3 regions of the Neobacillus sp. KR4-4 genome follow, and region 2 is predicted to be linked to each of the others. Evidence: riboswitches for the same ligand, from Rfam matches in the RefSeq annotation. Region 2 holds a riboswitch; each other region holds the start of a gene.
The links. A riboswitch is a leader RNA that binds a small molecule or an ion and turns the genes downstream of it on or off. The one in region 2 is predicted to bind S-adenosylmethionine.

Region 1 (6,673 bases), on a different contig from region 2:
TACGAATTCCGCGGCTCATTAAGTAGTAAAGTTGAACAGGATCCACACGACCTACAGATGCTGCGTGGCCAGCTACGACATCATCTTCATCAATTAAAAGAATCGGGTTAGCGTCGCCGCGTGCTTTTTCACTTAGCATCAGAACACGGGAAGTTTGCTCTGCATCTGATTTAGATGCACCATGCTCAATTTTACCAATTCCATTAAAAATCGATGTAGCACTATCCTTAGCAACACCATGATTCAAGATATTTCCGACGGTATGTTTTCCGAAGTGTACAACCTTTGTGGTAAAGTTCTGTGTTTGGTCACCACGTCCGACAACAACCGTTTTTGTATCGCCTGACGAACCGTCGCCAAGAAGGTTCGTTGTATTTTCTGAAATGGTATTTCCTTCATTCATTAAACCAAGGGCCCATTCAATTTTAGAATCTCTGCCAACAACGCCGCGGCGATTTACATATGTCGTAATACCTTTAGCCAAGGTATCAACAGCACCGTAACGTACGCTTGCGTTAACATTCGCAATGACTTCCGTCAAAATATTAACTAATGCATTAGAAGTTTCCACGGTGGAAATGTAGTTTTCAACATATGTCACCGCACTATTATCCTCAGCCACAACGATTACATGGTTAAACAAATTCGCCTCGGCATCATCCTGCACAAACACGGCCTGAATCGGTTCAGAAACTTCTACATTTTTCGGAATGTATAAGAAAACTCCTCCGTTAACCAGTGCCGCATTCAGGGCAGTTAAGCGATGTTCATCGGCATTGATGGCCTGAGTAAGATAATACTTTTTCAGGACGTCACCATGTTCCTTCGCAGCGGTAAAGATATCTGTAAAAATAACACCTTGGCTTTTTAGCTCTTCAGATAAAGATAAAAAAGCTGGAGTTTGATTTCGTTGAATATATAAATTTTTATTTTCGGCTTCCATATCAATTAATGCTTTTACCTCTTCTGGTAATTCAGCAAGAGAAGTGATGGGAGCACTTGATACTGTATGTTGAGTGAACTGGGTGAAGTTCCATTTATCAATCTTTGTTTTATCAGGTCTTGGCATTGGAAGCTGCTCAAAATCAGCTAATGCTTTAAGACGGAGCTCCTCGAACCAAGCCGGCTCGCTCGTTTCTTTTGAAAAAGAGCGGACATTTTCCTGATCAAATGATAATTTGATTTCTGTTGTCATTGTAATCCTCCTAACCCTCTCTTACGCTTCTTGCCCAACTGTTTCATCTTCAATTCCAAGTTCTTGTTTGATCCAGTCATATCCTTCAGCTTCTAAGCGTTGTGCTAGTTCAGGTCCGCCGGATTTTACAACACGGCCCTGCATCATTACATGCACATGGTCTGGAGTGATATAGTTTAAAAGACGTTGATAGTGTGTAATCACTAAGCAGCCGAAATCCTCGCCGCGCATTTCATTGATTCCTTTTGATACTACCTTTAGGGCATCGATATCTAGTCCGGAGTCAATTTCATCTAGGATTGCAATTTTTGGTTCTAACATCATTAATTGCAAGATTTCGTTACGTTTTTTCTCACCGCCGGAGAAGCCTTCGTTTAAATAACGTTGTGCCATATCAAGGTCCATTTCAAGGAATTCCATTTGCTTATCCATTTTACGGATAAACTTCATTAATGAAATTTCATTTCCTTCACCAAGACGGCTATTTAGTGCTGAACGTAAAAAATCGGCATTTGTTACGCCGTTAATTTCACTTGGATATTGCATTGCTAGGAATAGCCCAGCCCGTGCACGCTCATCTACTTCCATTTCAAGAACATTTTGTCCATCTAGAGTGATAGATCCGCTTGTTACTTCATATTTTGGATGGCCCATAATGGCAGAAGATAAAGTGGATTTACCTGTTCCATTTGGTCCCATGATTGCGTGGATTTCTCCACCCTTTATTTCAAGGTTTACACCTTTTAATATTTCTTTCCCATCAATTGCTACATGTAAATCTTTGATCGTTAACGTTGATCCAGCCATATCTATACCTCCAAAGAGAAAGTGTTGTATCATGTAATCGGGTCGTTTGATAACCCTATTCTCATTTTATTCTCATTCCAATCTTATAACAAATGAAATGTATTAGCAACTCTTAAACAGTAAAAACATAGCACCTATTTTCATTAAGCTAGTATCAAATGAGAATGAAAGGGTATTTTTAATGAAAATTCTGATTAATCCTAAATAAGGAAAATGCACTCGAGTAAAATCATACCTCATTTTATTACTTTTTGCCAATGGAATTCGGGTCTAATGGTCTTCCTATTTTTACCCAATGAAACTGTTTAAATGTATACCGTTTTAGGCATCGGCATAGAAAAAGCCAGTGTTTAACACACTGACTTTCTTCCTATTTATAAGTTACTCAGAAACCGGTACAACGGCACCTTTGTATTTTTCAAGAATGAAGTCTTGAATTTCTTTTGAATGTAGAACTTCCACTAATGTTTTGATGCTGTCTTTATTTTCGTCACCGCTGCGGACAGCAATCACGTTTACATAAGGTGATTCTTTGTCTTCAATGGCGATGGAATCTTCAACTGGGTTTAAGCCTGCATCAATCGCATAGTTAGAATTGATTAGGACCGCGTCACCTTCGCCATTATTATAGATTTTTGGAAGTAATGCTGCTTCATAGTTGGTATCAAACTTTAGGTTTTTAGGATTTTCAACAACATCTTTTAATTCTGCTTTCGTTTTATCAATGCCTTCTTTTAATTTGATAACTCCCTCTTTTTCAAGTAAAGAAAGAAGACGGCCATGGTCAGCTACAGAGTTGCTCATGATTAAATGTGCACCTTTTGGAAGATCACTTAACTTTTTATATTTCTTTGAATAAACACCGATTGGCTCAATATGGATACCGCCAGCATTAACAAAGCCATAACCATTTTCTTTATTTTGAGAATTTAAGTAAGGAATGTGCTGGAAATAGTTTGCATCAAGTTCTTTTGATGCCAATGCTTTGTTTGGTAATACATAATCTTGGAATGTTTTGATTTCTAAGTCAATGCCTTTTTCTTTTAAAAGCGGTTTTGCTTTTTCAAGGATTTCTGCATGGGGAACGTTAGATGCTCCAACCACTAATTTTGTAGTTTCTGCTTCTTTGCCACCAGTAGTTCCTTCTGATTTTTCCTCTGACTTGCCGCAAGCTGCGACAACAAATACGATAGACAATGCTAACAATAAACTTAATATTTTTTTCATTTTGACCTCTCCTTTATCTTTTATCTAATTTTGAAGTGATAAAATCACCGATAAACTGAATGATAAACACAATAATTAAAATAATGATGGTTGCGACTAAAGTTACATCGTTTTGATTTCGTTGAAAGCCTTGAAGATAGGCAAGATTTCCTAAACCACCTGCTCCAATGACTCCTGCCATTGCTGTATAACCAACAAGAGCAATCGCGGTTACGGTTATTCCAGAGACCAGCGCTGGCATCGATTCTGGTAAAAGAACCTTCCAAATGATCGTACTTGTTGTTGCACCCATTGACTTTGCTGCTTCAATCACGCCTTTATCAATTTCCCTGAGGCCAATTTCCACCATCCTAGCATAAAATGGTGCGGCACCAATAATCAATGCTGGCAATGCGGCATTTTCACCAATCATGGTTCGGAAAAGTATCGTTGTAAACGGGATTAATAAGACAATTAAAATAATAAAAGGAATGGACCGGAATATATTTACCACGCCGCTAATGACCACATTAATGGGTTTATTACTCCAGAGACTTCCTTTTGAAGTAAGAAATAACAACAATCCAAGCAGGATACCAAGAATAAATGTAGCCACAACGGAAATCCCTGTCATATAAAGAGTTTGTCTCGTTGCTTCCCACATTGCCGGCCAATCAAAATCTTCGAAATACGGTTTACTATTCACTTGTAACCACCTCCACTCCTACTTGCTGTGAACGAATATAGTCGACTGCCTTATTGACTTCTGCTTCGTCCCCATCAATATGAATGAATAAGGTTCCATAGGACCCGCTTTGGGTTTGTGAAATCTTCCCTTGCAAGATATTAACGGTCACGTTATTATGGCGAATGACATTTGTAATGATCGGCTGTTCAACAGACTCCCCAATAAAAGTTAGTTGAACAATTTGACCGGAACGATAACGTTCAATTAAATGTTCAGCAGTTTCTTTCGTTTCTTCTGGTTCGGTTACCTGCTGGACAAATCGTTTCGTAATCGACTGCTGTGGATTTTTGAATACATCTAATACTTGTCCAAGTTCGACGACCCTTCCACTTTCCATGACGGCAACCCGGTGACAAATCTTGCGGATTACATGCATTTCATGGGTAATAAGAACAATAGTCAGACCGAGCCTTTTATTTATATCAACTAACAATTCCAAAATAGAATCGGTCGTTTGTGGGTCGAGGGCAGAAGTAGCTTCATCACAAAGAAGTACTTTCGGATTGTTGGCAAGCGCCCTTGCAATCCCAACACGTTGCTTTTGTCCGCCGCTTAACTGGGATGGATAAGCATTCTCTCTACCTTCCAGGCCGACTAATTTAATTAGTTCACTTACTCTTTTTTGGCGCTCAGGACCTTTGATGCCTGCAATTTCTAAGGGAAAAGCAATATTTTCACTAACGGTTCTTGACCACAATAAGTTAAAATGCTGAAAAATCATACTGATCTCTTGCCGGGCTTTTCGAAGTTCAGCCCCTTTGATTTTTGAAACCACGCGGCCAGCAACGGTTACGGTCCCACTGGTCGGCAGTTCCAAACCATTTAACATTCTAATCAATGTACTTTTACCAGCACCACTGTATCCAATTACCCCGAAAATTTCACCATCTTGAATTTCTAGGTTTACATCATCAACGGCTCTAAGCTGACCCTGCTTGGAGGGAAAAATTTTCTGAACACTTTTTATAGAAATCATTGTATCACCTGCTTTTTATCCAATTTACCTTAAAATTCTGAAAGATTTTTTTTGTAATATACCGTTTAATCTAATATAGGGTTTGACTTTTTTTACGAAAAGATTCTATGTTATCAAAATAAAAAGCCTTTCTGCGCAGGCAGAAAGGCATCATAAATAATAATCCTTTCTCCCATCTTCCAAAGCAAACGCTTTGTGTGAATTGGCACCATTTCAATAATAAATATTGACGGTTGCCGGGCTTCATCGGGCACATCCCTCCACCTCTCTTGATAAGAGTATCAATTCCTATATTTAATTCAAACGTGAATTTGTTTAAGTAACTATATTACAAAAGTATCGTATCACGGATAAAAAGGGGTGTCAATGAAATAGTTTCTTATTCAATAAAATAAGTTTAGGCATTAATGTTTAATGAAGTTAAACCAGTTGCCGAAACAATAGCCGACTCTAGGTCTTCAATCAGATCTTCTACATTCTCGATCCCGATGGATAGGCGAATTAAATCCTCTGTTACACCTGCAGCGATCAGGCCTTGGGCATCTAATTGCTGGTGAGTGGTGCTGGCCGGATGAATAATTAAACTTTTTGCATCACCAACATTGGCCACATGTGCCCAAAGTGTGATGGAATCAATTAATTTAGCCCCTGCTTCTTTTCCGCCTTTAATTCCGAATACCACCATCGAACCGGCACCTTTTGGTAGATACTTTTTAGCTAGTTCATAATCAGGATGGGATGGATGACCAGGATAGGAAACCCATTCTACGGCAGGATGGTTAGTTAAGTAATCGACGACTTCTTTAGTATTTGCGACATGCTCCTTCATCCGGACATGCAGAGTTTCAAGTCCAAGGACAAACTGGAAGGAATTTTGCGGACTTAATGCCGGCCCTAGATCACGAAGCAATTGGACACGTGCTTTGATAATATAAGCCACCGCGCCTAAGGCTTCTGCATAAACCAAATCATGGTAGCTTGCATCTGGTGTTGTAAAGCCTGGGAATCTTGGAGAATTCCAATCGAATTTACCGCCATCAACAATAATTCCGCCCGTTGTCGTTCCGTTCCCTAATAACCACTTAGTAGCGGAATGAATGACAATATCTGCTCCATGTTCAATTGGGCGGCAAAGGTATGGAGTGGCAAAAGTATTGTCAACGATTAGTGGTACACCTGCTTCATGGGCAATTTCAGCCACTTTTTCAATATCGAGGATGCGCAGGCTTGGATTACCAATTGTTTCCGCAAAGACTGCTTTTGTTTTGGCAGTGATCGCTTGGCGGAAGTTTTCTGGATTTTCTGGATCTACAAATTTCACGTTAATTCCATATTTCGGAAGGGTCACTGCAAATAAATTATAGGTGCCTCCATAGAGATTGGAAGCCGAAACAATTTCATCGCCAGCCTCAGCAATATTTAAAATGGCAAGAGTAATGGCGGCCATTCCGCTCGCCACTGCTAAGGCACCAACACCGCCTTCTAATAAAGCGACTCTTTCTTCAAATACAGTGGTCGTTGGGTTGTGTATTCGTGTGTATATGTATCCAGATTCTGCTAAGCTAAATAAGTTTGCAGCATGCTCAGTATTCTTAAATTGATATGCATTGTTTTGGTAAATCGGAACAGCGCGGGCCCCTGTTACCGGATCTGGAGTTAAGCCGCCATGGACACTTAATGTTTCAAAACGATATTTCTTTTGATTTTCACTCATCTTGCTTCCTCCTTTTTTTGATAACTC
Region 2 (6,673 bases):
GCTTGGATACATGATTGCAGAAGAGCCTCCGCATGCTACAAAAAATACGTTTGTAATCTCTCTTTTTTCCACCTCTGTTAAAGCTTGTTGCACTTGATTTTTAACGTCAACTACTAATTCAGTCGTCATTTTTGTTGCCTCCCTGATAAAATATTTTAGTGAATGAACACCAATAAACTCTTTAAACAACATACAACTTTATATAACGTTATATGTTGTTATATATAAATTACTATATTTTCAGACTCTCGTCAATGGAATTTTCAGAAAAATGAAACGACATTTTCCGACAAAAAAACCCATCCACAATGTGAATAGGCTTCAAATTCTCTATTAGTTATTTTTGCTTATAATAAGTAATCGCTAGTGCAAATGCCAAGACGGTTCCTTTTACAATGTCCATCGCATAATACGGGACCGACATCATGACGAGTCCATTTTGCAGGATTCCAATCAGGACTGCTCCAACAAATGTTCCAAACGCATTGGCCTTTCCAGCTCCCAGGACAGAAAAGCCGATATATGCGGCAGCCACTGAGTCCATTAAGTAAGGAGCACCAGAGTTAATTTCTGATGTCAACACCCTTGAGGCCAGTACAATCCCGCCAATAGCCGCAAACAAAGCCGAAAGTAAATACGCAGCCACTTTATATTTATTGACTGGAATCCCTGATAATCTGGCCGCTTCCTTATTTCCACCAATCACATACATATAGCGGCCATGCTTTGTATAATTCAAAAAGATATGCACAAGAATCACAGTAACAGCCATAATAATGATAATCCATGGAACTTCGCCGATTTTTGTAAAAAATGGACTGATTAGACCTGCCGCCATCGAACCATCAGGCATAACCATATTTTGTGAAACAGTTGCTCCTTTTGTATAGGTCAGTGCCGTCCCTTGGATGATGAACATAGTTGCCAGCGTCATCAGCATGTCTGGAACTCTTAACTTCACAATCATAAATGAGTTTAATGCACCTACAACTAGGGATGCCGCAATTGCAGATATGATTGCTACCAGTGTGTTTTGCGAAAACCAAACAAACATCGAAATAACAATCGCATTTGATAAGGAGGCGACCGATCCTACTGATAAATCAAAACCATCGACTGACAAAGAAATTGTAATCCCGATGGCGATGATCGTTACAATCGAGATGGAACGCAGGATATTGATTATATTGCTGCCTTGAATAAAGGTAGGATTGGCAGCCGAAAAGATAATAATAAGTGCAAGAATCGTAATAATCGTTCCATACTTATATAAAAATTGAAATATCTCAAATACTTTTTTGGCAGGGGCTTCCTGCTTCTTTGCTGCGATATTTGCTTCCATTCTATCTGCCCCCTGTTGAATAAAATAATAATTCTTCTTCGTTAGTTAGACTTGTTTCAACTTCCTTAACAGACCTGCCATCATATAAAACATAGACTCTATCGGTAATCCCAATAATCTCTGAAAGTTCGGATGAAGCATAAATAATCGCTTTGCCTCGATGGGCCAACTCATTAATTAACTCAAAGATATCCTTCTTTGCTCCCACATCGACACCTTTAGTGGGTTCATCAAAAATATATACATCCGCCTCCGCTACAAGCCATTTTCCAATCGCTACTTTCTGCTGGTTTCCTCCAGAAAGGTTCTGCACTTTTGTTTCTTCTGATGGTGTTTTAATCCCGAGACGGCGGACCAAGTGCTTAGCGGTCTCTTTTTCCTTTTTTCGATTTAAAAAGCTAAACACCTTTGTGAAATCCCCTAAATTGGCTGCCGTTAAATTGGTTTCAACAGATTCCAATACAAGTATTCCTTCTTTTCTCCGTTCTTCCGGAACTAGAGCAATTCCCTTCTTGACTGCATCATAAGGGCTTTTTAATTTTACTGTGTGCCCATTAAGTATAATCGCTCCTGCCGTTAGCTTCTCGGAACCAAATAACGCTTTGCATAATTCTGTTTTTCCAGCACCAACCAGGCCCGCAATGCCAATGATTTCTCCCGCTTTTACATGAATATGCAAATCCTTTATTTTTCCTTGATCAGATATGCCTTTTACTTCTAGGATCGTGTTTCCAATCCGATTGTTCTTAACGGGGAACTGTTCCTCCAATTTTTGTCCCAACATATACTCCACCACTTTATCAGAGGTGGTATCTACAATCTTCTTTTTTGCAACCAATTCACCGTTCCTCATGACGGTCACTTCATCACAGATTTCAAAAATCTCTGGCAAGCGATGGGAAATAAAGATCACACCAACATCTTTTTCCTTTAAATCTCGAACAATCCTAAATAATTCGGTCGTTTCGGTATGACTCAAGGGTGCAGTCGGTTCATCTAGGATAAGAAACTTACATTGATTTGAAACAGCCCTTGCGATTAATATCATTTGTTTTTCCGCTAGTGATAACTCACTGACAAGAGTCTTCGTTGAAAGGGAAATATTCATACTCGCTAATATTTCCGCTGCTTTTTGATGAAGGTTCTTCCATTTCATCCATTGCTTTTTCCCCATGTTGTGGACGGTATCGAGCAGTAAAATATTTTCAGCAACTGTTAAATAAGGAATGAGTGCAGTATCTACCTCTTGATAAACGATTTGTATTCCCGCGTCCTGTGCATTTTTCGGAGAGCGAATCTTTAGATCTCGCCCATCTAATTGGACTTCACCAGTATAGTGGTCATATGCACCGGAGAGAACCTTCATTAATGTTGATTTCCCTGCGCCATTTGCCCCAATCAAGGCTTGGATTTCTCCAGTTTTCATTGAAAAATCAACTTGATTCAGTGCCTTCACTCCCGGGAATTCTATCGAGATATTCTTCATCTCCAATGTTGCGCTCATTAAATTCCACCTCCGTAAGCAAACACTCTCTTCATCTATTGAAAAAGAGAGTGTGTCTAGTTGTTAACCGAGAATTATTTATAATGGTTCTTTAAAGTCTTAATCCAATCCTCTTCAAATGCAGTCGATTGCCCCCAGCCTGGGATAATTTTTGCAAGGTTTACCATGTTTACAGGATCTTTAGACTTTTGAAGGGTATCTTGTGAAACTAGTGATGCTTCTAAGTCAAAGGTCTGAGGTGTTTCTTCACCTGCAAGTTTCTTCGCAAGGATTCTCATATCCACAGCACCAATTAGTTTAGGATCGACCGCTGCTGTACTGGTCCATGCACTGCCTTTTCTTTGTATTTCTTGAAGATCCGCATTGGAAACATCAATTCCAAAGATTTTTACCTCTTCACGGCCAGCTTCTTTCAGCGCACGCGCTGCACCAATTGCGAAAGCATCCCACGTAGCAAAAATGGCATCCAGTTTTCCTTTAGGATATTTATTTAACATCGCTGCAACCGCATTCTGCGTTTGAACACTAGTATCTGCAGCTGCTACACCAAAGCGTTCCACTTCTTTAATTCCAGGGTTTTTTGAAAGCACATCTTGATAAACCTTGTTACGTCTAACCATTGCAGGAAAACCGTCAACCCATAGGTAAGCAATATTCGCTTTGCCATTTGTATTCTTAACGAGTTGGTCGAGGGCTAATGTTGCTAACGCTTCATCATCCTGGGAAGTAAGTGTCACTCCGTCGACATTCGCTATATTTGGATTAGAGTCAAATGTAACAACACTTTTTCCTTTTTCAGCTATCTTTTTTACATCATTAACAGTCGCCTCATCATCACCATGAGAAATAATAAATCCATCATAATCTTGGTTTAACGCTTGATTAATGGCATCATGGAACTTAGCTGTATCACCATTTGCTGTAAACACGTCTACTTTAAAGCCTAGTGCTTCTCCCTCTTCTTTTGCACCGGCTAAGAATTGAGCAGTATGATCGTCTCCGCCAATTTTACGAATAACCTTAATTTTCAGTTGGTCCCCATTCGTGAATTTTTCTGGTACACCTTCAAGTGTAACTTTTTTGCCGCTAGCTTGTTTGGTTTCTTCCCCTGATGCACAGCCAGTAAGTAAAAGTGTGGCTGCCAATGCTGATACAAGCGTACTTTTAAAGATATTTCTTTTCATGTTAAAAACTCCCCCTGTTTGATTCTTATCAATATTCCATTACTCCTATTGGAAAAGTTGGTTTTTATTAAAATAAAGGCTGTGTTAACTTGTCTGTTGATTTCCGTTCCAGGCACGAAGGTCAACATAGTGCTAAAAATCAACATTAACCTTTAACACAGCCAAAATAAAAAACCTCTCCAGAAAAGAGAGGTTTCATCACAAGTTAAGGGACTACTCCTCTCTTATCTTTCAAAACAAAAAATTGTTTTGCAGGATTTAGCACCAATTCCAATTGGAACGGTTGCTGGGCGTCATCGGGCCAGTCCCTCTGCCACTCTTGATAAGAGAACGTAATATTCTGTTAAGTAATAAATTAGATTTTAGTCCCCTATTGACAAGTTGTCAATAGTGTTTTGAATATTTCTAATAAAGTTATTTTTCACTATCTGGCAAGGTCACTGAATATTAGCTATGACTTTTCGCAACTTTATTGATAGGATAACCCTTTAAAATTATCAGAAATTTCGGTATGATGATATTTAGAAAACCGAAATACATTTCAGAAAGAAGTGTTATTTTTAATGACTCACCAGAAACGTGCAAAACGTAATTTAATCATCATGTGGTTTGCGAACTTCTTTGTCGCTGGAAGTATGACGATGGTTATGCCGTTTATCTCGTTGTACATTGAGACATTTGGAGACTTCTCGGAAAAATATGTCCAACATTGGTCAGGAATCACATTTGGAATTACGTTTGTTTCAGCCTTCGCCTTCTCGCCGATTTGGGGTCAAATTGGCGATCGTTATGGACGAAAAAAAATCCTTATAATATCCGGTTTAGGGATGGGATTATCCATTTTTCTCATGGGGTATGTCCATTCTGTTTGGCAGCTATTGCTCCTCCGTTTTTGCATGGGGTTCTTTTCGGGATTTATTCCGATGTCGCAGGCATTTATTTCAACGCAAACACCACAGGATATCGCTGGGCGCGTGCTTGGAACCTTACAAACAGGCAGTATTACAGGATCCCTATTAGGACCTATGCTGGGTGGAATCCTTGCAGATTCACTTGGCTTTTCTACCACCTTTAAATGGACGTCCATTTCTATTTTCATTTCTGCCCTGCTTGTCATCACCACAAAGGAATTTATGATTGAAGCCAAAAAAGGAACAAAAGCCCATTATTCAAGCAGAGAAGTGGTTAGTCATATTGTCCGCAATCCAGTTTTATTAACCGTGCTGCTCATCTCTTCCCTTGTCCAGGTCGCGCATTTCAGCATCCAGCCAATTTTATCATTATTCGTTAGCGACCTGCACGGACCGGCAAATGTTGCCTTTTATTCAGGAATTGCCTTTTCTGCTGCCGGACTTGGCAATTTATTAATGTCACGAAATTGGGGAAAGATTGCCGATAAGTATGGTTATATTAAAATCTTAATCATTCTTCTTTTCCTAGCAGGGATCGTCTACCTGCCAGGTGCAGCGGTCACTAATTTTTGGCAGCTGGTTATCATCCGCATTGCTCTTGGAGTCACAATTGGTGGAATCATTCCTGTCAGAGTTGCCTACATTCGCCAAGAGGCACCGCTTACCATGCAAGGGGAAGTTCTCGGCTACAATACGAGTTTAAGGTTTCTAGGAAATATTATCGGACCTATGCTGGGGGGATTTATCTCCGGATACTTTGGATTCTCGGCCGTTTTTATCTGCACTAGTGCATTATTAATCCTAAGTGGAATCATCTTGTTTGTCTCCATGCATCGTCATCCGAACCTAGTTAAACACACCATTTAAAACTATAGCTAAAAAGGCCCGTATAAGGGGCCTTTTTTGTTACAACATGCGCTCATAAACTTTTAAATTAGCATAGATTGCTTCTAATACAGGAACAACAATTCCTTTGTTACGAGCAATTTCTAGTAAATGTCCTTGCAAATGATCGGCCTCAACCAAGAGGTTTTTTTCCATGTCTCTCTGCATGGAAGATTTCATTTGATAGCCCAAATTGTCAATCTGTTTCAATTGAATGGTTTCAATTTCATCAGCAATTGGCGCATTTATTCTTTTCATGATAGACACTAACTCTTTTAGCAGCTGGGAAATGACAGTACGTCCATTTTCATTATCCCGAATAGGACCAATTGGCGCTCTCATTAATGTCGTAATTCCCGACATCGTCGAGATAAATAAATATTTATGCCATAGCTCTTGATTAATATTAACGCTTAACCTAATGTCTGCTTTCGTTCCAGAAAAGCAATCTTCTATTTTTAATATTCGCTCGGATCTTTCTCCAGATCGTTCACCATACAATAACCTATGTGCTTGACTTGACTGAATAACACGTCCATCACGGTCCAATGTGGATTCAATAAAACACAAACCACCAATGATTTTCTCTTCACCAAACTCTTCTGCTAATTTATTAAAATGAACAATTCCATTTAACAATGGCAGTATGAGTGTTTCACTGCCAACGTATTGACGGAAACTATCTATCGCTCCCTCCAATTGATAGGCTTTTGTTGAAAGCAGGATGACATCAAAGGGTCCGGCTACTTCACCTGTTGTAATTGTTTTCGGCTGAAGGGTTACGTTACCATGAATGCTTTCAATTACAAGTCCCATTTCTTCTAGTTGCTTCTTTCTTCCTTCTCGA
Region 3 (6,673 bases), on a different contig from region 2:
ATCGTATGAACGGAAGAAAAATGTGTGAATGCCAAAGTGTTATAAATTTGATAAAAAGAGGGAAGTTGTGCAGATGAACCAAAGCATTGAAGGGAAAATCGTTGAGATCATGCGGTTTCCTTCTCCAAATCCATCTGTTGAATTAAAGGTCATCACCTACCTTTCCAATGGATTAAGAGTCAAAGGAATGTTGGCAGAACCTATAGGGGAAGGTGAGTATGATGGATTCCTTTATTTACGGGGAGGCATCAAAAATGTGGGCAAAGTTCGACCCGCACGGATTGCCCAATTTGCCGCTGAAGGTTTTATTGTTTTTGCGCCTTATTATCGTGGCAATCAGGGTGGTGAGGGCAATGAGGATTTCGCCGGAAACGATCGGGAAGATGCATTTGCGGCCTTTTGGCTGTTAAAATCTTTGCCGAGGGTTCTTAATGTACATATTTTTGGGTTCTCGCGTGGTGGAGTCATGGCACTCTTGACTGGGATCGAATTCCCTGAAACCGCGTCTGTAGTTACCTGGGGAGGAGTCAGTGATATGTCCCTTACCTATATGGAACGGAAGGATTTAAGAAGAATGATGAAACGTGTGATTGGAGGGACCCCACAGAAATATCCGGAACGTTATCAAGACAGAACCCCAATCTATTCCTTAGAAAAACTGACTGCTCCAGTCCTAATTATCCATGGTGTAAATGACGGTAATGTCTCTGTGGAGCATGCCTATCGCCTGGAAAGAAGGTTGAGAGAATTAGAAAAGCCAGTCGATTGCTGGTATTTTGATGAGTTTACACATTACTTCCCTCCTGAAGTAAATAGAAAAGTCGTTTCAGATCTATCAAAGTGGATGAAAAGTCAACGTAAAAGATGTTAATATAAAGGTAAAACAAGCAGAGGAGCGGATCAAAGATATGGGTATGCCTCTTGAGTTAAATACAATGATTGTGACAAAAGGAAGAGAGATACGAGTAGAGGAAAATGTCTTCACATTAGAAAAAGAAGGGTATAGACTTTATCCTATTGAGATTCCGATTGATGTAAGAAAAACAATGGATAGTGATTCAAGTGGTACAGCAATCATTAAAAAAGTTGAGCTGCAGAATAACAGCACGACCATCACCTACCAATTAATCTCATTAAATTCAACGAACTAAGCAGGGTTTTGCCACCTGCTTTTTCTTTTTGAATAATTGTTGTTTTTGGAACCGATTTAACCATAAAAATTTACAGAAGGAATTATAATTCGGACACGATTGCATTTGAAGTTGAGAAAGCTGTCCGAAGAGGCCCGAAGTTCGGACACGATTGCCTATGAAGTTGAGAAAGCTGTCCGAAGAGGCCCGAAGTTCGGACATGATTGCCTTTGAAGTTGAGAAAGCTGTCCGAAGAGGCCCGAAGTTCGGAAACGATTGCCATTGAAGTCACGAATGGTGTCCGAAGAGGCCCGAAGTTCGGAAACGATTGCCATTGAAGTCACGAAAGGTGTCCGAAGAGGCCCGAAGTTCGGTCACGACCGCCTTTGAAATCGCGAAAGCTGTCCGAAGAAGACCGAAGTTCGGACACGATTGCCTATGAAGTTGCGAAAGGTGTCCGAAGAGGCCCGAAGTTCGGACACGATTGCCTTTGAAGTTGCGAAAGCTGTCCGAAGAAGACCGAAGTTCGGACACGATTAGCCTTGAAGTTATGAAAGCAGTCCGAAGAGGCCCGAAGTTCGGACAGGATTGTCTTATCGGTTTACTTTATTAAATAAATCAGAAGCGGTAGAAGTAAGAAAGCCCATATCGAATTGATATGGGCTTTGAAAAATAGGGCGCTTTTCGCTTACGCGAGAGGTCCGCCTTTTTGTTCAATTTCTTCTGAGACATTTGTGAATTTCTTGAAGTTTTCTCGGAACTGTGCTGCTAATTCTTCTGCCTTCTTCTCATAAGCAAACGGATCAGACCATGTTTTACTAGGTTGAAGAACTTCATCTGGTACTCCCGCAATATGAAGAGGAATATTTAAGCCGAAAATTTTATCCTTGGTTGTTTCTACATGATTTAGTTCCCCTTCAAGTGCCGCCTGGATCATAGCACGGGTATAGGAAAGTTTCATCCGATTCCCCACCCCATATTCACCGCCGGTCCAGCCTGTATTCACAAGAAATACATTCGCATTGTGCTCAAGAATCTTTTCACCTAACATTTCGGCGTATCGAGTTGCAGGCAGCGGCAGGAATGGTGCACCAAAGCAGGTAGAGAAGGTAGCTTGTGGTGAGGTAATTCCACGCTCTGTTCCAGCTAGTTTTGAAGTATAACCACTTAAAAAATGATACATTGCTTGTTCCTTAGTGAGTTTTGAAATAGGAGGCAATACACCAAAAGCGTCAGCCGTCAAGAAAATGATAGTGTTTGGATGTCCAGCAATACTTGGTTGAACAATATTATCAATCGCATGAATTGGATAAGCAGCACGTGTATTTTCTGTTAATGTGCCATCATCATAATCAGGGATTCTGGATTCTTGATTCAAGGTAACATTTTCTAATACCGTTCCAAAGCGGATCGCATCAAAAATTTGCGGCTCTTTCTCACGAGAAAGATTAATACATTTTGCATAGCAGCCTCCCTCGATATTGAAGACACCGTTAGATGACCAGCCGTGCTCATCATCACCAATTAATCGACGATTTGGATCCGCGGATAAAGTGGTTTTTCCAGTACCAGATAAGCCGAAAAATAATGCAACATCGCCTTCAAGACCAACATTGGCAGAACAATGCATGGAAAAAATATTATTTTCCGGAAGCAGATAGTTCATGACTGAGAAAATAGATTTCTTCATTTCGCCTGCATATTCTGTTCCACCGATTAGAACAATTCTTTTCTCAAATGATACAATAATAAAGGCCTCCGAATTTGTACCATCAATTGCCGGATTTGCCTTGAAATTAGGGACAGAAATAACAGTGAAACCAGCATCATGTTCAAGGAGCTCTTCTTCTGTCGGGCGAATAAATAACTGGTGTACAAATAAATTTTGCCATGCTAATTCATTGATAACCCTGATAGGTAAACGCGATTTTTTATCTGCACCAGCAAAGCCTTTAAAAACAAAGATTTCATCTTTCTGTTGTAAATAATTAATGACCTTTTGATAAAGCTTTGTGAAAACCTGCTCTGATATTGGTTGATTGGTCGTGCCCCATTCAATTTTATTTTTCGTTGAATCTTCTACAACAATGAATTTATCTTGTGGAGATCGGCCAGTATATTTACCAGTAGCGACACTAATTGCCCCAGTTGAAGTTAGTCCCCCTTCATGACGGGTTAAGACTTTTTCAACTAACTGTGGAACAGATAATTGTACATGAACATGACTTTCATTCAACAATTGATTTAATTCATTAGGAGTATCAACAGAATTCATTTAATGAGACCTTCCTTTGTCTAGGTTTTATGTTGTTAATAATACAAAAAGTATAACACATTAGTTGAATTAATGTATCCTATTAATCTGAATTTATATATTTTAAAACTTTAAATGAAGATATAAAAAATTTTTATAAAAGGTTCATGACTTACACCGTATTTTTCCCATTTTATGAGGAAGATATTTCTAAAAAATACATTGACATTGTTACCCAGTATGATATTATTCTAAGTTGAACGGATACTCTCTTATCCTGAGCTGGTGGAGGGACAGGCCCAATGAAACCCAGCAACCTGCAGTATGAAAAGATGAACCACATTAAAAGGTCCTTTTCAAATGCGAAGGTGCTAATCTGACGCAAGGCTAATGCCTTGAACGATAAGAGCGAAAGGCCCGAAAACAACCTTTCCTCTATGGTAAGGTTTTTTGTTTTTTTATAAGTCCTTTTATGAAATGAGTCTCTAATAAAAATCCTTTGTTTATTACATACTAAGGGAATGAGTACCGTATCAAATTCTCGAGGTTTAAGAAGTATACCTGTAACCTTCGAAAAAAATCCTCGTGATCTCATAATAAAGGAGGAATTCAGATGTCAAGAAACGCGCGTTTGTTCACTTCTGAATCAGTTACTGAGGGTCATCCAGATAAAATCTGTGACCAAATTTCTGATTCCATTTTAGATGCTATTTTAGCAAAGGATGCTAATGCTCGTGTTGCGGCTGAAACTTCAGTAACAACTGGATTAGTGTTAGTTGCAGGGGAAATCACAACATCTACATATGTGGATATTCCAAAAATCGTTCGTGAAACGATTAAAGGGATAGGATATGATCGTGCGAAATATGGATTTGACTCCGAGACATGTGCCGTTTTAACATCTATTGATGAACAGTCTCCAGACATTGCAATGGGTGTTGACCAAGCATTGGAGGCTCGTGAAGGCCAAATGTCTGATGAGCAAATTGAAGCAATTGGAGCAGGGGATCAAGGGTTAATGTTTGGTTTTGCATGTAATGAAACGAAAGAGCTTATGCCGCTTCCCATCTCACTTGCACACAAGCTTGCTCGTAAATTAACAGAAGTGCGGAAAGACAATGTTCTTGAATACCTTCGACCAGACGGAAAAACCCAGGTAACGGTGGAATATGATGAGAATGATAAGCCGGTACGGATTGATACCATTGTTATTTCTACTCAACATAACCCAGAAGTAACGTTAGAGCAGATACAACGTAACTTAAAAGAATATGTCATCAACCCTGTTGTACCGAAAGAACTTATCGATGAGAAGACAAAGTATTTTATTAATCCAACTGGCCGTTTCGTCATTGGCGGACCACAAGGGGATGCAGGCTTAACCGGCCGTAAAATTATAGTTGATACGTATGGCGGATATGCTCGTCATGGCGGCGGTGCTTTCTCAGGTAAGGATCCGACAAAAGTGGACCGTTCCGCTGCATATGCCGCACGTTATGTTGCTAAAAACATCGTCGCTGCTGGTCTTGCTGAAAAATGTGAAGTTCAACTGGCCTATGCGATTGGTGTAGCACGACCGGTTTCCATCGCTGTGGATACGTTTGGTACTGGTAAAGTAAACGAAGATATTCTAGTGAACCTAGTGAGTGAAAACTTTGACCTACGTCCTGCTGGAATCATCAACATGCTGGACCTACGTCGTCCAATCTACAAACAAACAGCAGCCTATGGTCACTTTGGCCGGACAGATGTTGACCTGCCTTGGGAGCGTACGGATAAAGTAGAGGCATTACGAGCGCAAGCAAATATTTAAATAGAAGGCTGTGTTATAGGTTAATATTGATTGGAGTGGAAGGCACGAAGACTCCTGCGGGAGTACGAGGCAGGGGAGACCCCGCAGGAGCAAAGCGACGAGGAGGCTCCACGGCTCGCCCGCGGAAAGCGAAGTGCCTGGAACGGAAATCAACAGACAAGTTTAACACAGCAAAATATAAAGAGGGGGGTTACATATGACATGTAACTCCCGTTTTTATTTGTACGTCTAATTACCTGTACATTTAATCGGTATTTGCCTAAAATGAAATGTTTATACAGGTCAAAAGAAGTGAAAAATGGGGATAGTAAATTTACCTATTGTTCACAGTGCATTTTTTCAAAAAAAAGTGGTAGTATTAGAGAGTATGTTTTTTGGATTAAATCCTTTATTTAGGGATATTTAGAAGAGGTGAGGTACATAATGTGTGGCTTTATAGGTTGTGTACACGATACAACACAAAACTATAGTGAAGTACAAAAACAACAATTTAAAAATATGAACGATATTATCACTCATCGTGGTCCAGATGATGATGGTTTTTATTATGATGATCATATTCAATTTGGATTCCGACGTTTAAGTATCATTGATATTGAGAGCGGTCATCAACCGTTAACCTATGAAAATGAACGCTACTGGATTATCTTTAACGGTGAAGTTTATAACTATGTTGAGCTGCGTGAAGAACTATTAGCTGAGGGTTTAACGTTTGCAACAAGTTCTGATACGGAGGTTATTATTGCTCTTTACAGCCATTTAAAGGAAAAGGCCGTTGAAAAACTGCGTGGAATGTTCTCTTTCGTTATCTGGGATAAACAAGAGCAAAGTCTTTATGGGGCACGCGATCCTTTTGGAATTAAACCGTTCTTTTATTTTGAAGATGGTGACCGAACATTTTTTGCGTCTGAGAAAAAGAGTATTTTGTTGGGTCTTGAAAATGATGTGCTCAATTATGATTCTTTGCAGCATTATTTAACCTATCAATTTGTTCCTGAACCAAACACTTTATCTGATGGAATTAAGAAGTTAGAACCAGGTCATTATTTTACAAAAAAAATTGGCTCACCAATGGAAATTAAAAGATATTGGAAGGCACATTTTAAACCGGTTCAAAAAGCGGAGCCTGATTTTATAAAAGAAATTAAAGATGTCCTCTTTGATTCAGTCAAAATGCATATGCGCAGTGATGTTCCAGTAGGTTCATTCCTATCAGGCGGGATTGATTCTTCCATCATTGCGTCCATTGCCAAAGAATTTCACCCTGCCATTAAAACCTTCTCTGTTGGCTTTGAGCATAATGGTTTCAGTGAAATTGATGTCGCAAAAGAGACAGCTGAGAAACTTGGTGTTGAAAATATCAGTTATGTGATTTCCCCTCAGGAATACATGAATGAAATTCCAAAAATCATGTGGCATATGGATGACCCGCTTGCCGACCCTGCTTGCGTTCCGTTATATTTTGTTGCTCGTGAG

Region 1: another riboswitch for S-adenosylmethionine. It lies ahead of ACE198_RS08265 (methionine ABC transporter ATP-binding protein); the one in region 2 lies ahead of ACE198_RS26470 (sugar ABC transporter substrate-binding protein).
Region 3: another riboswitch for S-adenosylmethionine. It lies ahead of metK (methionine adenosyltransferase); the one in region 2 lies ahead of ACE198_RS26470 (sugar ABC transporter substrate-binding protein).

Annotation. Positions count from the first base shown of each region.
Region 1 covers NZ_JBHHJU010000006.1:28,150-34,822, forward strand. The annotation lists gene sufD (Fe-S cluster assembly protein SufD) at 1-1,195, opposite strand, end outside; gene sufC (Fe-S cluster assembly ATPase SufC) at 1,217-2,002, opposite strand; gene ACE198_RS08255 (MetQ/NlpA family ABC transporter substrate-binding protein) at 2,384-3,229, opposite strand; gene ACE198_RS08260 (methionine ABC transporter permease) at 3,243-3,872, opposite strand; gene ACE198_RS08265 (methionine ABC transporter ATP-binding protein) at 3,907-4,932, opposite strand; SAM riboswitch class I at 5,102-5,211, opposite strand; gene ACE198_RS08270 (O-acetylhomoserine aminocarboxypropyltransferase/cysteine synthase family protein) at 5,330-6,646, opposite strand.
Region 2 covers NZ_JBHHJU010000043.1:238-6,910, reverse strand. The annotation lists gene ACE198_RS26485 (SIS domain-containing protein) at 1-129, opposite strand, end outside; gene ACE198_RS26480 (ABC transporter permease) at 338-1,342, opposite strand; gene ACE198_RS26475 (sugar ABC transporter ATP-binding protein) at 1,344-2,846, opposite strand; gene ACE198_RS26470 (sugar ABC transporter substrate-binding protein) at 2,921-4,030, opposite strand; SAM riboswitch class I at 4,252-4,359, opposite strand; gene ACE198_RS26465 (MFS transporter) at 4,594-5,808, shown strand; gene ACE198_RS26460 (ketopantoate reductase family protein) at 5,848-6,673, opposite strand, start outside.
Region 3 covers NZ_JBHHJU010000025.1:27,134-33,806, forward strand. The annotation lists gene ACE198_RS21080 (alpha/beta hydrolase family protein) at 74-871, shown strand; gene ACE198_RS21085 (DUF2584 domain-containing protein) at 909-1,151, shown strand; gene pckA (phosphoenolpyruvate carboxykinase (ATP)) at 1,819-3,405, opposite strand; SAM riboswitch class I at 3,654-3,793, shown strand; gene metK (methionine adenosyltransferase) at 3,998-5,197, shown strand; gene ACE198_RS21100 (hypothetical protein) at 5,224-5,397, shown strand; gene asnB (asparagine synthase (glutamine-hydrolyzing)) at 5,621-6,673, shown strand, end outside.